3 regions of the Carnobacterium sp. 1290_CSPC genome follow, and region 1 is predicted to be linked to each of the others. Evidence: riboswitches for the same ligand, from Rfam matches in the RefSeq annotation. Region 1 holds a riboswitch; each other region holds the start of a gene.
What was found. Region 1 has a riboswitch for FMN ahead of AC973_RS01655 (ECF transporter S component). Riboswitches for the same ligand answer to the same signal wherever they lie in the genome.
Positions count from the first base shown of each region.

Region 2: another riboswitch for FMN. It lies ahead of ribD (bifunctional diaminohydroxyphosphoribosylaminopyrimidine deaminase/5-amino-6-(5-phosphoribosylamino)uracil reductase RibD); the one in region 1 lies ahead of AC973_RS01655 (ECF transporter S component).
Region 3: another riboswitch for FMN. It lies ahead of AC973_RS04215 (energy-coupling factor ABC transporter ATP-binding protein); the one in region 1 lies ahead of AC973_RS01655 (ECF transporter S component).

Region 1 is NZ_JVVG01000024.1:29,559-36,238, forward strand. It holds gene AC973_RS01640 (LysM peptidoglycan-binding domain-containing protein) at 1-199, opposite strand, end outside; gene AC973_RS01645 (RecQ family ATP-dependent DNA helicase) at 296-1,777, opposite strand; gene AC973_RS01650 (helix-turn-helix domain-containing protein) at 1,758-2,825, opposite strand; gene AC973_RS01655 (ECF transporter S component) at 2,910-3,530, opposite strand; FMN riboswitch at 3,639-3,756, opposite strand; gene AC973_RS01660 (pseudouridine synthase) at 3,819-4,541, opposite strand; gene scpB (SMC-Scp complex subunit ScpB) at 4,578-5,210, opposite strand; gene AC973_RS01670 (segregation/condensation protein A) at 5,207-5,962, opposite strand; gene AC973_RS01675 (GNAT family N-acetyltransferase) at 5,978-6,391, opposite strand.
Region 2 is NZ_JVVG01000002.1:1,152-7,831, reverse strand. It holds gene AC973_RS00060 (bifunctional 3,4-dihydroxy-2-butanone-4-phosphate synthase/GTP cyclohydrolase II) at 1-512, opposite strand, end outside; gene AC973_RS00055 (riboflavin synthase) at 513-1,115, opposite strand; gene ribD (bifunctional diaminohydroxyphosphoribosylaminopyrimidine deaminase/5-amino-6-(5-phosphoribosylamino)uracil reductase RibD) at 1,116-2,210, opposite strand; FMN riboswitch at 2,331-2,452, opposite strand; gene AC973_RS00045 (endonuclease III domain-containing protein) at 2,547-3,185, opposite strand; gene AC973_RS00040 (methylated-DNA--[protein]-cysteine S-methyltransferase) at 3,270-3,797, opposite strand; gene AC973_RS00035 (tautomerase family protein) at 3,897-4,280, opposite strand; gene AC973_RS00030 (cupin domain-containing protein) at 4,524-4,958, opposite strand; gene AC973_RS00025 (DUF4298 domain-containing protein) at 5,380-5,694, shown strand; gene rpsI (30S ribosomal protein S9) at 5,997-6,389, opposite strand; gene rplM (50S ribosomal protein L13) at 6,404-6,680, opposite strand, start outside.
Region 3 is NZ_JVVG01000053.1:6,911-13,590, reverse strand. It holds gene AC973_RS04225 (acyltransferase family protein) at 141-2,054, shown strand; gene AC973_RS04220 (OsmC family protein) at 2,164-2,613, shown strand; FMN riboswitch at 2,684-2,809, shown strand; gene AC973_RS04215 (energy-coupling factor ABC transporter ATP-binding protein) at 2,930-3,772, shown strand; gene AC973_RS04210 (energy-coupling factor ABC transporter ATP-binding protein) at 3,748-4,680, shown strand; gene AC973_RS04205 (energy-coupling factor transporter transmembrane component T family protein) at 4,681-5,469, shown strand; gene truA (tRNA pseudouridine(38-40) synthase TruA) at 5,494-6,351, shown strand; gene aroD (type I 3-dehydroquinate dehydratase) at 6,509-6,680, shown strand, end outside.

The DNA of each region.
Region 1 (6,680 bases):
TATTCTTCTTATTGCGGGCCGTTCTCGTATACTTTTGATTTTTTAAATTCTCAAATTCGCCAAACCCTTGATTCTGAAAGTCATCACTTGTAGGGGGGGTTTGGTCAGAAGATGCTGAACTGTTTTGTTCTGAAACATGTTCAGTTTCTACTTCTGTATTTTCATGATTTTTTTTCGTCAACTTGTCCCAGAATTTCATCCATATACCCCTTTCTTAACACTAAGAATTGTACCATGAACCCCTTTTTATGTCAGTATTTCTTTAGGCAATTTAACAAAACTTTATGGACCAGTTTCAAGATAATAAGTGCTGCAAACGTTGGGTCCACATTCCCTTGAAATCATCATGTTGGTCTTTTTCGACTGTCACTCGATTCGGTCGGGCCATTAAGTCTTGCCATATCGGTTGACTGACGTAGTCAGGTTGGCAATTACTGCAACATAAGTCTGGTCTATCCACTACCTGTTCATCGGCTTGTTCTAATAAGAAAGTCCGGTAACACTGGTCAGTAGCCATTAAATCTAACATTTGGTAGATCTGCCGTAGCCGTTCCTGACGAAGTTTTTGGGCATGTACTTTTGCTGTTTGGTGATCCGTAAAATGATGGCGGTAAAAGTACAACATGGCACTTATGCTATCTGCGTATTGGTCAACTTCACTTTGGGTTAAGGCCTGTTTAAACAGCCGTTCCAATAAATCATCCAACAAGTCTGCCTCGTCTTCTAATAACCGGCGCATTTGCTGCAGTCTAGCTGCCTCGCGATGATCGTATAAGACAATTGACACTGATTGTTCCTGATCTCGTCCTGCCCGCCCGACTTCTTGAATAAAGTCTGCCATATTCTTAGGGAGATGATAATGCAAGACAAAGCGTATATGACCATGGTTAATTCCCATACCAAAGGCTGACGTTGCAAAAACAATATCCAATTCATTTTGTAGAAACTGGCTTTGGATGATATGTCTATCCTCTAGACTTCTATCCCCATGGTAAGAAGCGACCCGCAAATCTGTATGATCTTTCATCCATTGGTTGAGTTCTTCGAGTTCACTTTTATGGTGGACATAAACAATTCCTGGCTTAGGCAACCGGTCTAACCAATCCTGCAATTTGTTTACCCTCACTTCACCGGCGTCAATTTCATCGAATAGGTAGAAAATATTTGGTCGGTCAACTGATTCTTTTACCAGTTGAATAGGTTCTCCCTCTTCAAATAAGTAAGCCTTGATATCTGCTAGTGTGGATTGGTTGGCAGTAGCAGATAAGGCTAATGTTTTTGGTTGCTTTAAGAGCTGACGAACCTTTTTCAATTCAGTATATTGCGGTCTGAAGTCGTAACCCCATTGAGAAATACAATGGGCTTCATCAACAACTAATAATTGAATGTCCATCCGTTGTAAGGCCCTGATTACTTGATCTTTCAGGAGCATTTCTGGTGATAGAAATAGGAATTGATAGTCAGATAGGTGGCTTAAAATATAAGCTTGTTCCCCGCGGTCATAGGTAGAATTTAAGGCAATGCCCCGTCCTAATCCCATCCGTTGTAATTGACTGACTTGGTCTTGCATCAGGGAAATCAAGGGCGAAATGATCAATGTTACACCAGATTCATTATATTGGTTGATTTGGTATATTAAAGATTTACCTCCACCAGTTGGTAAAATGGCCACCACGTTTTCCTGTCGGTCTAAAGCCTCTAAACTCGCCAATTGCCCGGGTTTAAATGTTTGGTAACCTGTCACTTCTTCCAGGCGTTTATGCCAATCTGTCATCATGGGCTCCTTTCTGGTAGACGATATGCCAATACCGATATAACCAATAATCTTTCTCGCCGAATCTCGCTTTAAAGGACTCGAAATTCTCATCTGGCTCTTGGCTTACAAGGGGTGAAATGTCTTTCAAATTAAGTTCTTCAACCACAATTGGTTGAATTATCCAAGGAAAACTCAAGGTAATTTCTATGATGTGTTCTGTTATGGTAGATAATTTTAACCGTCTTCTATCAGCAATTTTTTGAAGTGACCAACCTTGGTCGATTAAATTTAAAGTATCTTGCGTAGTTTGATTCCAAATTGGGAATTGGTTAAAAACCCCTTGGGCAAAAACTTGCAGCCATTGAGTTTCTGCCCCTAAAGTATGACCACTTACCCAATTTTGATAGATTTGATCCATCAAGGCCTGTTGGGTAATGACAACTGCCCGCTTCGAAATCTGATGATTTTCTGCTACTTGTTCAAGGGTTTGTGCCGGTAATTTGGCGCCTTCAAACTGTTCTAGGAAAATGAGGGCTGCCTGGTCTGGGAAGGCAGATAGTTCCTTAGCGAGTTGCTGATGAAGGCTTTTGGTTATGGCCTGTAAGCCAGCTTGGGGCGCGTCTGCACTTTTGGCCATTGAAATAAAATCTTTGATCAGCTGTTGAACTTCTAAATCCTGGACAATTGGGCTATAGTGCGGGTTTTCGGCCTGAATATTGGATAGGACTTGCAGCAATAATTTGAAGGCTAAGTGGTGCTTGTGGTGGTGACTTGGGATAATCAGACCGTTTCGTTTTTGAAGGATGTCATCAACTAACAAATGCATATAATTGGTTTGATCGTTTTGGCGGAAGATAGCTTCCACCGAGATATATTCAGCTACATTTTGGGTATAGGACATCCATGCGTCTTTTGCAAGTTTTGGATAAAGACCGAAATAGGCAGTTAAATTGTTTGAAAATGCAAAAAAAAGTGTTGTGGCTGTTCGCTTGCCAATCAACACTTGATATACGGAATTCGGGGGTAGGGCTTGGACTTTAAAAGCAATCGCCATTAATAAAGTATCCAATCCTATCCCTCCAACGTTCCTACTATTTTTTCCCGACATGATTCTCTGGGTCTATCATACCAGAAAATTAACAATGCTTCACTTTTAATGGTGTGAATATTCGCGCGTACCGAATCGATTGACTAGGGTTGGTAGGGTTTGAACTAGGACGAAATGTGCTAGAAGGGAAACCAATACCCCTTTGAACAAGTTGAATGGGATGATACCCGCAAGGATATATGTTTGCATGTTACCTACATCGAAGTTCATGACTTGCATGTAGAATGGTGTGATCACGAAGTAATTTAAGATAGTCATCACTAATGTTAAAGAAAGGGTTGCAGCTAGGTAAGCAGCAATCGTTTTGCCGAAATTCATTTCTTTCGCTGATTGATTACCTGTGTAAACTGTCGCCATTTGATCTTTCAATAAGTAATAAATTGGCAAGATGTAAGCGATAGTCGCGATAAAGGCTGTTGCGTCACCGATTGGAATCCCCATTTCACCACCTGTATACATGTAATGTAAACCGTTGGCGATTAGGCTGGCAGCAACTGCTTTTTTAGGTCCTGAAATGAATGCGACGAGTAAGATTGGTACAAGTGAAAAGTCTACCTTTAAGTAAGGTAAGGCCGGGATGATTGGAAAACCAATAAACATCAATATGAATGATAGTGCCCCGACAATTGCGACCAATACGATTTCTTTAGTGTGATTTTTTCCCATGTGAATTTCTCTCCTTTTCTACTTCATGGGGTTGGCACTCAAAAGTGGAAATAAAAAAACTCTTTCCACCTTCAAGGTAAAAAGAGTATAGGCAAACAGACATAGTCCGCCCATCTTCTTCCATCCTGACTTTACAGTCGGTTCTAGAATTTCACTAGATCAGTCCCAAATGGGAGTCGCGGACTTTACCGCCGATCGGGAATTTCACCCTGCCCTGAAGATTGCTTCAAATTTATTTGATTATAATACCTATTATAGCAAGTATCTTACTTTTTTCAAGTAGGACGCTTACTTTTTCTTGGCATTCGCCAATAATTCTTCGATTTCGTGTTTTAGTAAGGTTCTGCTGTCTCCTGGTTTCAAACCTTTAAGGTCTAAAAAGCCGTAACGTTCACGTTTCAACTTGGCTACCGGATGACCCACTGCTTCTAACATTTTACGGACTTGGCGGTTACGCCCCTCATGGATAACCAACTCGATAATGGTGGTCTTTTTGTCCTTATCAACAGAAAGAATTTTCGCTTGTGCTGGGGCAGTTTTCACACCGTCAATTTCAACACCTCGCTCTAATTGCTTACGTTCTTCTCCGGTAATGACACCTTCAACTTTAGCCACATAGACTTTGTTGATTTCATAGCGAGGGTGCATCAAGGTATTGGCGAATTCACCGTCGTTAGTTAATAACAATAATCCTGAGGTATTGTAGTCTAACCGTCCTACTGGATAAATCCGTTGTTCAATTCCTGGGAAAAAGTCAGTCACCACTTTCCGGTCTTTATCATCTTTCACTGCAGAAATCACGCCAGTTGGCTTGTAGAATACGTAGTACACTGGTTCTTCTTTATATATAGGTACTTGGTCTACTTCAATGCGGTCAGTATTGGATACTTTATGGCCCAGCTCTCTGACAACCTCACCGTTGACTTTCACACGTCCTGCGGCAATCAATTTTTCAGACTCTCGTCTCGAGGCAACACCTGCGTGTGCCATCACTTTTTGTAATCTTTCCATCTTTAAATAACTCCTATAGGTGACCTATTCAGTCGTTTATTCTGCTGTTGTTTCATTAAATTCTGTCTGGCTAAGGTCTGTTTGGTTAAAGTCTTTTTGTTCAGGTTCACCGTTATCATCAATTTTAAAAAGGGTCTCTTCATCTACCGAGCCATCTAAGACTAGATTATGAATATCCGGCAAGTCTTCTAAGGACTCCAAACCAAAATATTGGTAGAAGTAAGAAGTTACCCCGTAAATAATCGGCCGACCTGGTGAATCCTGACGGCCCGTTTCCATAACCAAATCTCGCTCTAGTAATTTATGGATCATATTAGATGACTGAACACCTCGAATATCATCAATCGTCATTCGCGTGACTGGCTGTTGGTAGGCAATAATCGCCAATGTTTCCAATGCCGCTTGAGACAATTTCGTTGCAAAAGGAGAAACCGCGTAATTTTTGACCACTTCACCGTATGCTGCCTTGGTCACTAATTGAACACGTTCATTAATAACGGTAATTCTTAATCCAGATTGTGGGTCGTGTTGGAGACGATTTCTCAAAACCATCACGTAGTATAAAGCCCATTCCTGTCGTATCTCTAACAAGTTGGCAAGTTCATCGACAGCAATCCCATCTTCACCTGCTACGAAAAGTAAACTTTCTATTGCAGCGACTGCATTCATTCACTTTCCTCCCGTCTAATCAATTGAATATCTGCTCTTAAGTCTTCCTGGTATAAGTATAACTCATTTGACTTCACTAATTCCAAAATCGCTAAAAACATACTAATAATTTGACTACGCGATTGAACTTTTCCAAGAAAAACAGCTTCTTGAAACATCAATACATCCCGGTCCGCCTCAACGAAGGCTTGGCGAACATCCATCATTGCAGTCCCTACCGAGTAAGACTCACCTGCAATCGTGGTTTGAATAGGTTGTTGATTTTTCAAGCGGAAGGCCATCTTTTGAATGGCTCTATACAAGTCATCAGGCGTTAATTGGCGACCCGTCATAGGGATTTTCTCTTGATAAGCCGATAAGTCTGATGGTTGCTTGGTATATTCCAACGACCGTTCAGCCTGTTTATCCGCTAAGATATGGGAAACTTCCTGATATTGCTGGAAAGCGAGTAATTGTTCCACTAATGAGTCACGTGGATCATCTTCTTCCTCAACTGCTTCTTTGGGCGTTTTTGGTAGCATCATTTGTGTTTTGATTTCCAATAAAGTAGCCGCCATCACCAAATATTCTGAAGCAACATCCAGAGATAAGGCTTCATAGGTATGAATATAAGCTAAATATTGGTCGGTAACCAGATTGATGGGAATATCAAAAATATCTACCTTTAAATCTTTAATTAAGTGTAATAGTAAATCAAGCGGCCCCTCAAAGGCCGCTAGATCTAATGTTAATTCACTTGTTTGATCGTTCATCCTGACAATTTTCTCCTAGACTTGGGGTGTGTTTTCTTGTTTATTATCCAATTCCTTGTCCAACTCTTCTTGGCGACGTTTTGTCCATTTTGACAAAATTGTAGATAGGGAAATTACACCAGTAAGGGAATAAACGGGAAATTCTTTCTTTAATGCCGTTAATAAATCATAAGTAAGTCCTTCTTCTCTAAAAGAAGGATTGATCGATAAATAACGCACGACTAAAGTATCTGTATCATCATGTTGGTCAAAGCCTACTAAACCGATGATATTATCAGAATCAGCTTCTTTCCATAAATAAATTTTACGTTCTTGCTGATTAATTTTATCCATTTCTTCTTTAAGTTCAGAAAATTCTTTAAACTCAGGGATGTAGGATAATAGGCCCATTACGATTTTCTCGTATCTTCCTATATAAGGCACTAACATCTTTGCCCTCCTTTTACTTTTGCATAATAACAAAGTATGTGTAAGAGTACATTAGCATATATCAACAGTCAAGGCAATTTTTATTAAAAATATTTAAGGGTGCGAGAGAGACCGTTTAGCTCAACAACACTGGAAAGTTAGTGCGGTATCACACGCAGTGTGATGCAAACTAATTAGAAGAGGATTTGAGCTGGTCGAACGAACCCGACTACGAAAAGCACTCTTTGCATAATTGTTGTTGCATGTTTTTGCTAGCTGATGTGTTGTATTTTTATACAGTTTGAGTTGT
Region 2 (6,680 bases), on a different contig from region 1:
ATCGTACCGTCTTCGCGCATAATTTCTACACAAACACCCACTGGATTCAGTCCAGCTAATTTCATCAAATCAACCGTTGCTTCTGTATGACCATTTCGCTCCAAGACACCATTTTCTTTCGCCACCAATGGGAAAACATGTCCCGGACGGTTAAAGTCGCTGGGTTGGCTATTTGGATTTGCTGCTTCACGCATGGTTAACCCACGTTCAACTGCGGATACACCTGTACTTGTCTCTTTATGGTCAATGGATACCGTAAATGCGGTTGTATGTGGGTCTGTATTATTATCCACCATCGGCGACAAATTCAACCGACTAGCTACTGCTTGACTCATTGGCTGACAAATCAACCCTTTAGCATGAGTTGCCATAAAATTAATATTAGCTGTTGTTGCAAACTCAGCTGCACAAATTAAGTCTCCTTCATTTTCTCTATTCTCATCATCCAAAACCATAATGATTTGGCCTGCTTGTAATGCTGCTAATGCGTCTTCGATTGTTGAAAAATCCATCTATACCCGCTCCTTCACTGTAAATTGCTCAATATACTTACCAACAATATCATTTTCTAAATTCACGATAGTGCCTACTTGATAGGTTGAAAAAATTGTTTGTTCACTGGTGTGAGGAATGATTGATACTTTAAATGTATCTCCTTCAACGCCAGCAACTGTTAAACTTGTGCCATCGATAGCAATAGACCCCTTCATGATGATATAGCGCATTAATGGTTTACTTGTTTGAACCGTGTACCAATTAGCGATACCATCCTCCTCAATTGCGGTGATTTTACCAATACCATCAATATGGCCACTTACAATATGACCACCGAATCTTGCATTTGCCTTCATCGCCCGTTCCAGATTCACGCGGCTATTGTTAGCAATTCCTTCTAAAGACGTTTTCGCAATCGTTTCTGGCATCACTTCAACTTGGAAATTCGTATCAGCGTAATTCGTCACGGTAAGACAAATGCCGTTCACACTAATCGAGTCACCTAGATTGACATCGGATACTATTTTTCTTGAGGCAATGGTTAAAAGAAGTCCTGCATGATTGTTGATGGCCTCGATACTTTCAATACGGCCAATATCTTCGATAATTCCTGTAAACATTTAATCCACCCTACTTTCTATCAAAAGGTCTTTACCTAATGACGTGATTGCCTGAACATTACTTGTAAGTGCTTGGTCCATCTGCGGAAAACCAAAACCACTGATAGGACTATACTGGTCAAAACCACCAATTACTTTGGGCCCAATATAAGTGTGAATTTCCTGGATTAAACCAGCTTCAAGTAACGAAGCATTTAGTTTTGATCCACCTTCAACATAAATACTTTGAATACCTTGTTGGCCCAGTTGTGTGATTAAATCAAGTAAATCTACTTTGTTATCCTTTTCCTTCACAACCAATAGCTGACAACCGGCTGCTTGATAGGCTTGGTGATCTTCTGGGTTCTGATTAATTGTCGCAATAATTGTGGGCGTTTCCTTCGCTGTCGCCACTAATTGGCTGTTTAAGGGGAGCTTCAAGCTAGTATCACAAACAATACGGATAGGATTAATCCCCTCAAAATCGTCAATTCGAACAGTTAACGATGGATTATCAGCAAGCGCAGTCCCTATGCCAACCATAATGGCTTGGTTACTGTGGCGTTGGTAATGCACATGCTCTCGTGCAATTTTGTCCGTTATCCACTGGGAATCCCCAGTGTAGGCAGCCGTCCGCCCATCTAGGGTCATGGCGTATTTCATGGTGACATAGGGGCGTTGATGAGTCATAAAGTAATTGAATTTACGGTTAAGATCTTCACTCTCTTTGGCTAATAGACCCGTTTCTACTTCAATATGGTGGTTTCTTAGTTCCTGGATGCCTTTTCCAGCAACCAATGGATTCGGATCAATTGCAGCAACTATCACTTTTTCAATACCCGCTTCGATAATAGCTTGCGTACAAGGCGGCGTTTTACCAAAATGACAGCAGGGTTCCAGCGTGACGTACATAGTTGCCCCTTTTACATCATGCCCTTGTTCGCTGGCATCCTTTAAGGCTTCTCTTTCCGCATGCAAACCACCATACTGCTGATGATAGCCTCGACCGATGATTTGGCTATTCTTTACGATAACTGCACCAACCATAGGATTAGACCTTGTCCAACCCTGTCCTAATTTGGCTAGGTCAAGTGCTTCTTGCATATAGTCTTTCATTCACTCATCCTTTCTCTAAACAACAAATAATCCAGTCAGAGTGACGAAAAAAAGCCCTAGAAATAAGATTCCTAGGGCACACAAATAAACTATAGACTTATAGTATTCGTTTATTTTAATTCTACTCTTCTTCCATCCAGACTCTACTGTCGGTCTCGGAATTACACCGAGTCAACCCCTAATTAAAGGGGGTCGCGGACTTTACCGCCGGTCGGGAATTACACCCTGCCCTGAAGATTTTATTTGAATGTTTATGGTGATATCATACGGTATTAAAAAGAAAATGTAAACCCAAATGTATTTTTTAAATTAAAAATATATACTATAGAGTATTTATCATGGGTGATTGGATAAAAAATTTCCCTTCACTTGGCCATTTTTACCCAAGTATAGTTTGCCAAACTCATCAATTAAGCCATGGAATTCCTGGGCTTCTTCATAAGTGAAGTCATCCGGTAGGTTAATCTCTTGGTAAAGGCTTTGATAGGTTGTGTACGAATTGCCTGTCAACCAACTGAATAACCGCCTAGCGTAGGCATCAGCGATAAACGCTGGTTGGTCAAATATAAAAACGCGAAATACGTCAGCTGTTTCAAACCCTACCCCCTGTAATTTCAAGATTTCACTTCGCAACTGTTTTCCGTATTCATACTCCATGGCTTGATAATCCCATTTGTGGTTATCAAACCATTGGAAACTGGCTTGAATTGCTCGCGCCTTGTTGCGGTAGAATCCACTTGGTCGAATCAACGTTTCTAATTCTTCCAGTTGGAGTTTTAAAATTTCTTCTGGCAAAAAGTCAGTAGCTGCGTTCAAGTTATTTAGGGACTTTTCAACGTTACGCCAGTTGGTATTTTGAACAAGGATAGCCCCCAAGATAATTTCTACCTTAGATTCAGCAGGCCACCATCCTTGTGGCCCCATTTCTTTCAGTAAAGTATCATATAATTTTCTAATAGCTAATTTATCCATCATCTCACCCTAAATTATTTTGCCGTTATGTGGTATTTTTCTTTGCATCTTCATGTAAAAATTAATGGGTTCCTATGAGCGTCACACCTATACTTGGTGGTTATCTAGCTTGGATTGGTCAAAGCCTTCTAAAGCCAGCAAGGCAATTTTGCGGTCGATACCACCTGCATAACCAGTTAATGCACCGTTAGTGGCTACAACCCGGTGACATGGAATTAGAATCGAAATGGGATTGTGGCCAACAGCACCGCCAGCTGCACGAGCTGAGCCTCTTTTCCCAAGAGTGTTTAAAGCAACTTTATCAGCTAATTCCTTATAGCTAGTCGTTTGGCCGTAAGGGAGATTAATCAGTGCGTTCAGGATTTGCTTACGGTAAGACGTTACTTCTGGGGCCAAAATGTTTGGGTCAAGAGTTGGGTTCTCACCAGCAAAATAAGCGTCTAACCAATTTTTGACTTGCTTTGTCACTGGCGTTTCTCCTTCTATCATAGTCTGTAAATCGTATTTACCACCAAAGTATCTTTGATCACTAAACCACAATCCTTTAATCGCATGTTCATCATTCACGATAGTCATTTGACCAAGTGGTGAGGTGTAAGATGATTTGTAATACATGGTAATCCCTCCTGGGTTAAGATGACAGATACCCTAGCTATCTCAAAAAAAGATGGGGATAGCTAGGGTATGGCTATTATATACTTGTAGTAATGCTACTTATTCTGCGTACTGTGCAATACCATTACCAAAGGACCAGTTCTCTTTATTTACTTCTACTAAGTTGATAAAGACATCTTCTTTGCGAATATCTAATTGGCTATTTAATTTATCAGCAACTGTCTTGTATAAAGCTTTTTTCACCTCAGTTGTACGCCCTTCATTCATCGTGATTTGAATGATCACGATACCATCTGTACGGTCAATACCTAGGTAGTTGGTAGAAAATATCAGTTCTTCAGCTTTTAAATCATTAACAACCACAAACTTATCCTCTTCAGGAATGCCAACTGTTTCAAGCATAGATTCGTAAACTAACTCACCTAGTTGTGATTTAAATTCTGCAGTCCTACCTTCTAAAAGATCGATTCTAACTAATGGCATGTAGCACACTCCTTATCTTTTTGCATAATATTATTATATATGAAAATTTAATTAAATTGCTAGTTTCACCCTACAACAATTTTTTAGAAGTACCGTACTATACATTGATTGATATATGTAAAGGAATATCTTTTTATAGGTACTTGTTGATTTCTAGCATAAAAAAAACCGATAACGCCTTTAAAGTCATCGGTTTTCTTGGTTTAACTATTGTTTGTACTTTTGATGCATTTCATGTTTGTTTTATTCATTTGGATCGCTTTCAGCATCTTCTTGAGTGCCATGAACAGTACCAGGTATGTGGTCAGGGCTAGCATAAATGGTGTACAGTTTTAACGGTACACTCCCCCGATTGGTGATATTATGCCATAAACCTAGTGGCACAAAGACTGCTTCATCTTCTCCAATTTTTTGTTCAAAGGATAAATCGTCCTCAGCAGGACCCATCTGGCAAAGACCCTCACCTTGCTCGATACGGATAAATTGATCACTTTCATGATGTACTTCTAAACCAATATCACCGCCTACAGGAATTTCCATAACAGTCAACTGCAACTTGTTACCTGTCCAAATCGTCGTACGAAAATTTGTATTCTCTAACGTTTCTTTTTCAACATCTATAATATACGGCTTTTTGTCGTTATCTACATTACCAGTCAGAAATTTATTATCAGTCATCATAATCCCTCCTTATCTATAATTTTACTCCTTATATATTTAAATGCAAATATATTGTGAATCAGTGATCATAAATAATTTTGTTGCTTGCTGTATATTTTTAGTTTATGCTTTTTTTAGTTATGCATTCATATTTAGAAAGGCGTTTTATCATGAGATCACTTATCCAATTTTGGCAACAAACATTTAATTTTAAACAGAAAATAGGCTGGCGCCTAGCATTATCTAGGATTTTAACAAATCTTATTTTTATTATTATACTCTACTTTATTGCTTTAATTGCACCTCCTTCATGGGAGGAACCTATTGCTTATTTTGTCCAAGTTTATACGATCATTTCAATCGTACCAACAATTACCACTATCATTAGCGCAATAAAATAATCATCAAATGTATATCATTAAAGAAAGGTGGGGGTAACGTGAAGAACACTGATAATTTTTATGAGATGGAAGAAAATTTTTTGAATATTTCTAAAGAAATTGAGGCCATGTCTGATTCCCTGGAAAATTTTGAAAGATACCTACCAAATATCAAACTATTCCTTAACTACTATGGCAGTGAGACTTGGTTTAAACACTTAAAGATGGAAGAACAAGGCTTATTTGAAGATGCTAGTACAACAGCTGTACTAGGAGAAGACTACAGTTATGACCTTGTTATAGATATTATGGATTTAGCCAATAAACTAAAAAGTGTTGGTGAAAGCTTATTGGAAGACAGCTCAAATTCCTAATCCATCCATAACAAAAATTTAGTTATTTACTGCTAATTAAATCGAATTTTAAGTGGTAAATAGCTATCCTTTATTCTATTTAGCTTAATTTGGCGCATCTATCAAAAGTAGAAGTTTAGGATAAGCTAATCCAGCTATTTTATTGATATTAGGCTATTTATCACAAAAAAACAAAAAAAGACATTCCCCACATAAGTGAGAAATGTCTTTTTGATTTGTATATGGATTCGTACTCGACTTCTTTGGAAATCTCCGTCCCATACTGTATCCATAAACGAATAAATTCGTAATAGCGCCAAAAATTAACGTTTTGAGAATTGAGGTGCTTTACGGGCTTTTTTAAGACCTGGTTTCTTACGTTCTTTCATACGTGGGTCACGTGTTAAAAGACCAGCATCTTTAAGTGGTTTACGGAAGTCAGGATCTACTTCTAATAACGCACGAGAGATACCGTGACGAGCTGCACCTGATTGACCAGCATATCCACCACCGTTAACGTTGATGAAGATGTCATATTGGCCTTCAGTTTGTGTAACTGCTAAAGGTTGTTTAACGATTACGAATAATGATTCGTATGGTAGGTATTCTGCCATTTCTTTACCGTTAAAAACGATTTTACCTGTACCAGGTACTAAGCGTACACGGGCTGTTGAGTTTTTACGACGGCCTGTTGCGATGTATTGAGCTTGTGCCATTTGCTTTTCCCTCCTTAGATTAATTCGTTAATGTCTAATTGTTTAGGTTGTTGCGCTGCATGTGGGTGTTCCGCACCAGCGTATACGTGTAGGTGTGTAAATTGAGCACGACCTAAACGGTTTTTTGGTAACATACCTTTAACTGAAGTTTCGATTAAACGTGCTGGTTTTTCATCACGTAATGTACCTGCAGTTGTTTCATAGATACCACCTGGGTAACCTGAGTGACGGTAGTATTTTTTATCTGTTGCTTTTTTACCAGTTAATTTCACTTTTTCAGCGTTGATGATG
Region 3 (6,680 bases), on a different contig from region 1:
TTGTCGGCAGGGCTTTGGGAAATCTCAAAATTTGATGTTCTCATTTTCCTATACTATCGATATAATATATGTATTATAATTGCGTAAATTGTCTCGAGCATTGACAATTGCGTGCTTGGCAATTTAGAGAGGCGAAGGTAATGAAGAAAAACTACTTTACACAGTTTGATACAATTCGATTCTTAGCGATGTTGGGTATTATTTTATATCACTATCTAACTCACCTTGTTTCAGGTGGTTTCTTAGGGGTGGACATCTTTTTAGTCCTTTCAGGTTACCTAGTGACGAGTCAAATGGAGAGTAAATATGAAGCAGATATCCAGGAATCTTATTTTAAGAAAACCTGGGGTCGCATACGTAAAATTTGGTGGCCCATGGTCATTATTACAATGGTGGGGCTGACTTATTTACTACTATTTAGGCAACAGTTATTGGTCAATATCGGCATTAATCTAACCACATCCTTGTTATTTGTCAATAATTGGCAGCAGATTCTATCTGGATCGTCCTATTTCGCCAATATGTTACACCCGTCTTTGACCACTCATTATTGGTATATAGCCGTTTACATGCAGTTTATGGTCATTTGGCCACTATTCTTCAAGGTTAGTCGACGTTTCACCAAGACCAGATGGCAATCCGGTTTGGTCATGCTCGCTGCCGCACTTTTGTCAGGCATCTTGATGGCGATCGTCTTCACACCCGGTGAAGATCCTTCAAGAGTTTACTATGGTACGGATACTAGATTCTTCTCTATTGCTCTTGGTGGGGCTGCTGCTCAATTGTTGGATATGGACCAACTGGCTACTTGGTTGAAGGACCGAGTTGGGCGCTTTCACCACTTTATTGTTGATGTGGTGTTGTTAGGCCTATTGGCTATACTCACTTATGGGATGCTCCACATGCTTGATGCAGCGACGTTCACTTACTATGGTGGAATGTTTGGCTTTGATTTATTAGCTGCTGTAATGATTGCCTTGTTGACTTATAAAGGCTCTTGGGTTGGTTTTCTATTGAAATTTAAACCCTTGCGGTGGTTAGGTGAACGTACATTCCATATGTATTTATGGTATTACCCAATCAATGTGCTATTTCATATGGTACCAACCAGCCAGAATTGGTTTACCAATAGTATTTGGCCACAAGTCATTTTGATTATTATCCTGTCGTGTTTATCTTATGCCTTACTAGAGGAAAAAAGATGGCCGGTGCCGGTTTTCAATGAAGTGCGTAACAACCAACCCCTCCGTCTTTTTACTAAGGTTCGCAACTTGTTTAAAGAGCCGGCACCCTGGTTGACCCGCATTTTATTCATTGCATTTGCCCTCGTTTTCCTAGGAGGCGTGAGTGCGGTGGCGGTGTCTAAACCGGCTGACAATGTGACGGTAGAGGAGCAGCAAGCTGCTCAACAAGCCAAGAAGATTGAAGAACTGAATAAACAAAGGGCTGAGCAAGAAAAACAAGCTGACGCTAGTCTTTCAACTTATAAAAAGAACTTAAGTGAGGCATCATTAGGATTTTACCAAGGTATTCCTGATGAGCAAGCTCGGTTTGCGTATCAGCTATCTGTGACTTTCATCGGTGATTCCTTAATGGTGGGCGAATCAGAAGGTTTGTATACTTTGTATCCTAATGCAATTGTGGACGCTGCGGTTGGCCGCCAGTTATATACCTTAATTGGCTATCCAGCTAGCTTGGACGCGCAGGGTATGCTAAAAGATGTCGTTTTGGTTGACCTAGGTGCGAATGGTGGCTTTACATCAGCACAACTAAGTGACTTCTTAGATGAGATTGGTCGAGAGAAAACGATTTTTCTAGTGAATACGCATGTTGACCGCCCTTGGGCAGATGATGTAAATAAAGCTTTGGCTCAGGCAGCTAGTGACGAAAGTGATTCAGTCTACTTACTGGACTGGCATGATTACTATACCAACCATGCTGAAGCGTCTACTTGGCTAAGTCAGGATGGGGTACACTTTAATTCGGATGGTGGGCAAGTTTGGTTACAATTTCTGACAAATGGCATGTATCAAGTCTTGAAAAAAGAATATTGAATTCAAAGGCAATTGCATGATTTAAATGCGATTGCCTTTTTTGCTAGGAGTATTAGGGGTATAATGACCCATATTAGAGCATAACCAAGAAGATGGAGGAAATGCGCATATGGCTGAGGATAAATTGTTATATTCAACACGAGTGCATAATGATCAAGGACTTAAAGGAATGGCTTGGGTTGAAGGGGAAAATGAGTTGCGGGTTCAAACATCAAGTCCATTGAAAGCAGATGAGCCGGGGACTAACCCAGAACAACTCATTGCCTTATCATGGGCAACTTGCTTGAATGCGACGATTGAAATTGCTTTAGACCGACACGGAATCAAGGATGTAACCAGCGAGGTAGCTATCCAAGTGGACTATAAGTTAAACAAGGAAACGAAGGTTACCTACTTTGATTTTAAAGTAGACGTTTTCCTCGATTTACCACGCGACCAGGCAGAAACCATTGTTTATGAGGCAGAAGGACGGTGTCCGGTATCTCAAATCATCGGTGATTATACATACACGGAAATGGTAATTCACGCTAATGATTATGGTGACGGTTCAAAGGGGTGAGGTGTCTTGACATCTAATGATTGCTTTTACTGGTGGATTTTAGTAGACTAAACTAAGTGAAAAATAAATAAAATGTCTTCAGGGCAGGGTGCGAGTCCCGATCGGCGGTAAAGTCCGCGAATTACCAGGTGTATTAGGTGATTGAACTAGTGGAATTCTAGTACCGACTGTTACAGTCAGGATGGAAGAAGCGTATAGCAGGATGAACGAGACAGCGATACAAGTGGCTAGCTGGGCTTGGTCTTCTTTAACAAACTCTTCCAAGTAACGTTGGAGGAGTTTTTTCTTAAATATATAAAGTGAGCGAGGGAACAAGATGGCGAAACCGATTATTCAGGTTCAGGATTTGTCTTTTCAATATAGTCAATCAGATGAGAAATTAGCTATAGATGGCCTATCAACGACTATCTACGAAGGTGAGTGGCTAGCGATTATTGGTCATAATGGATCAGGGAAATCAACATTTTCAAAACTATTGGTAGGCTTATTAGAAGCTAAATCTGGAACAATTGTAGTGGATGGAAAAGTCCTATCTATGGAAACCTTATGGGATATTCGTAGCCAAGTTGGACTAGTCTTTCAAAATCCAGACAACCAATTTGTGGGCGCTACTGTAGAAGATGATGTGGCTTTTGCCTTGGAAAATATGGGCATGCCGGTTGATGAGATGCATGAGAGGGTGGAGTCTGCCCTAAAACGGGTTAAAATGTGGGACTACCGCGACAAGGAACCAGCAGCCTTATCTGGTGGTCAAAAGCAACGGGTTGCGATTGCGGGCGTGATTGCTATGGCACCAAAAATCATTATTTTAGATGAATCGACTTCAATGTTAGATCCTGAAGGTCGGGACGAATTGATGGCAATTGTGGCGGATATCAAACAAGATAAGGCCCTAACTGTGATTTCGATTACCCATGATTTAAATGAGGCGGCGGAAGCTGACCGTATGCTTGTTTTTAAAGAGGGGCAAATTATTAAAGAGGGTACGCCAGCTGATATCTTTATTTACGGGAATGAGTTAACTGAGATTGGTTTGGATGTGCCTTTTTCCGAGCAACTAAAAAGTGCCCTAGCAAAACGTGGGGTTGCTGTGCCGGATGCGTATTTTGATGAAGAAGGGTTGGGTGAATGGTTATGCAAATCGTATTTGAACAAGTAGGCTTTACCTATGGCGCGGGCACACCATTCGCTAGTGAAGCTCTCCATGATATCAATGTGACAATTCCAGATGGTTCATATACGGCGATTATCGGCCATACTGGGTCAGGGAAGTCGACCATTACCCAACACCTTAACGCCTTGGTACAACCCACTGTGGGCCAAGTACGGATTGGTGAGGCGGTAGTGTCAGCTGACTCTAAACCAAAAGACTTGAAGAAGATCCGCCAACGAGTGGGGATGGTCTTCCAATTTCCTGAAGGGCAACTATTTGAAGAAACTGTGCTTAAAGATGTGATGTTTGGGCCCATGAATTTTGGCGACGATGAAGCAACGGCCCGCGAGAAAGCTGAAGCGGCTTTAGCTGCAGTTGGGATTGCCTCGACTTTATTTGAGCGGTCACCCTTTGAGTTATCTGGTGGGCAAATGCGCCGTGTAGCTATTGCTGGGGTGATTGCCATGAAACCAGAAGTACTGGTTTTAGATGAACCAACTGCTGGATTGGATCCAAAAGGTCGGATGGAAATGATGTCTATGTTCGACCGCTTGTACCGAGATCAAGGGTTGACGATTGTTTTAGTGACCCATCAAATGGAAGATGTGGCGGCTTATGCCAACCACGTGATTGTGTTGGATGCAGGTACATGTGTGAAAGAAGGAACACCAGCTGAAGTATTTGCAGATCCTGCTTGGTTAGCCAGCCACCAATTGGCTTTACCGGACGCAGCTGACTTTGCTTTCGACTTACAAAATAAATTACAACGTTCACTTTGGGACAATGAGATAGAAGTCCCCTTAACTGTCGATGCTTTAGCTGACTTAATTGTTGATAAATTGGCTTTAGCAACCGGACAAAATGACGATGACAAGTTAAGCGGATTTATTACAGGGGAAGGGGGCCAATTATAGATGAAAGATAAATTGATTATTGGCCGGTACATTCCCGGTAATTCCTTGATGCACAAACTGGACCCAAGGGTGAAATTGGTGGGCTTGATTGTCATGATGTTGCTGGTGTTTGCGGCAACTGATGTCACGACCAATATCGTCATGATTGCAGTGGTTACGAGTTTGGTCTTTTTAACTGGGATTTCTTTAGGGATATTTTTACGTGGTTTAAAACCCATGATTGCTATTATCATTTTTACGGTAGCCCTACAAATCCTCTTTACTCATACCGGGGACGTCCTGTGGTCATTTGGTCCACTAGCCTTAACAACTGGTGGTTTATCCAATGCGGCCTATATTTTTGTCCGCTTCCTATTGATTATTTTCCTATCGACGATTTTGACTTTGACTACTCAACCCTTGGCTATTACCGATGCTATGGAAGCCTTGCTGAAGCCTGTTCGTAACATTTTGCCAGTCCATGAGATTGCCTTAATGTTATCGATTGCCTTGCGATTTGTCCCGACCCTACTAGAAGAGGCAGATAAGATCATGAATGCACAGCGGGCACGTGGTGTAGACTTTTCAGAAGGGAATATCCTTGAGCGGGTAAAAGCCTTTATTCCAGTCCTAATTCCCTTGTTTATTTCTGCCTTTAACCGAGCTTACGACCTAGCCACTGCCATGGAAGCGCGTGGTTACAAGGGTGGTGAAGGCCGGACCAAGTACCGTCAATTGCATTGGGGCAAACTAGATACCCTTGCCAGTATCTGTCTTGCGGTTTTGACCGTTGTCATGATTATCTTATAGCCACTAGTAGAAGGAGGGCGCATTTTGCCTAGATTTAAAGTAACCTTGCAATACGACGGAACACCCTTTGTCGGCTTCCAAGTGCAACCAAATGGCCACACTGTACAAGAAGCCCTTGAAAAAGCCTTAAAGCTCATGTCAAAAGGACAGACGATTCCTGTTGTTGGGTCAGGCCGGACCGATTCAGGTGTTCATGCCCTTGGCCAAGTCATTCATTTTGACTATCCAGCGGAAATTGGTGAGGAAGCGGTCTTAAGGGCAATGAATTCAATCCTTGATGATGCTATTCGAATCACTAAGGTTGAACGGGTGGAAGATGATTTCCACGCCCGTTTTCATACTAACGGTAAGAAGTATATTTACAAGGTAGATACGTCCAAGTTTCCGTCACCATTTACTAGACAGTATATGTACCACCATCCCTACCGAACGGATATTAAGCGTATGCAGAAGGCCTTAAAGGACATTATCGGCGTTCATGATTTTAAGTCCTTCTGTTCGACTAAAACGGATAAAACCAACTTTGTCCGAGAAATTTACCGGGCCGAAGTGACGGCTGACCCGGATGCAGAAACCTTGACCTTTATCTTTGAAGGGTCAGGATTCTTGTACAATATGGTCCGGATTTTGGTGGGCACAACGCTTCAAATTGGGGACGGGTTAAGACCAGTTGACGAGATGAAACGGTTGATCGCAGCCGAAGACCGGAATGAAGCAGGACCCACAGCAGCCGCACATGGCTTATATTTAGCGGAGGTTTATTACCTAGGGCTAGAAGACCGCCGACAGGTTTCCAAGGCTTATAGCGACTATAAAGCTGGTTTAGGGACTCCTGTGGATGCAAGTGTGGACTTAGATGCAAATTCAGATGAAGACTTTTAGAGACGGTCGACAAATTTGATGATGATATTAATAAGAATAAGTTCTTGAATCTTTGGTCACAAATTTTATATAGCTTAAAAGGCAAAAACTCGATACAATATACATATCAAATGGTATCGAGTTTTTTATTTTGCCTTGATGTCAGAAGGAGTCCAACATGAAGAGTGTAAAAATTGCTTCCTTGAAGTTCGGGGAGGATAGACCAAAAATTATTATTCCCTTAGCCGAGGATAATGCTGTAGATATTATCAACTGTGCCAATTTCTACCGACGTCAACCAGGCGATATGGTGGAATGGCGGATTGATTACTTTGACGATTTCGACGAGC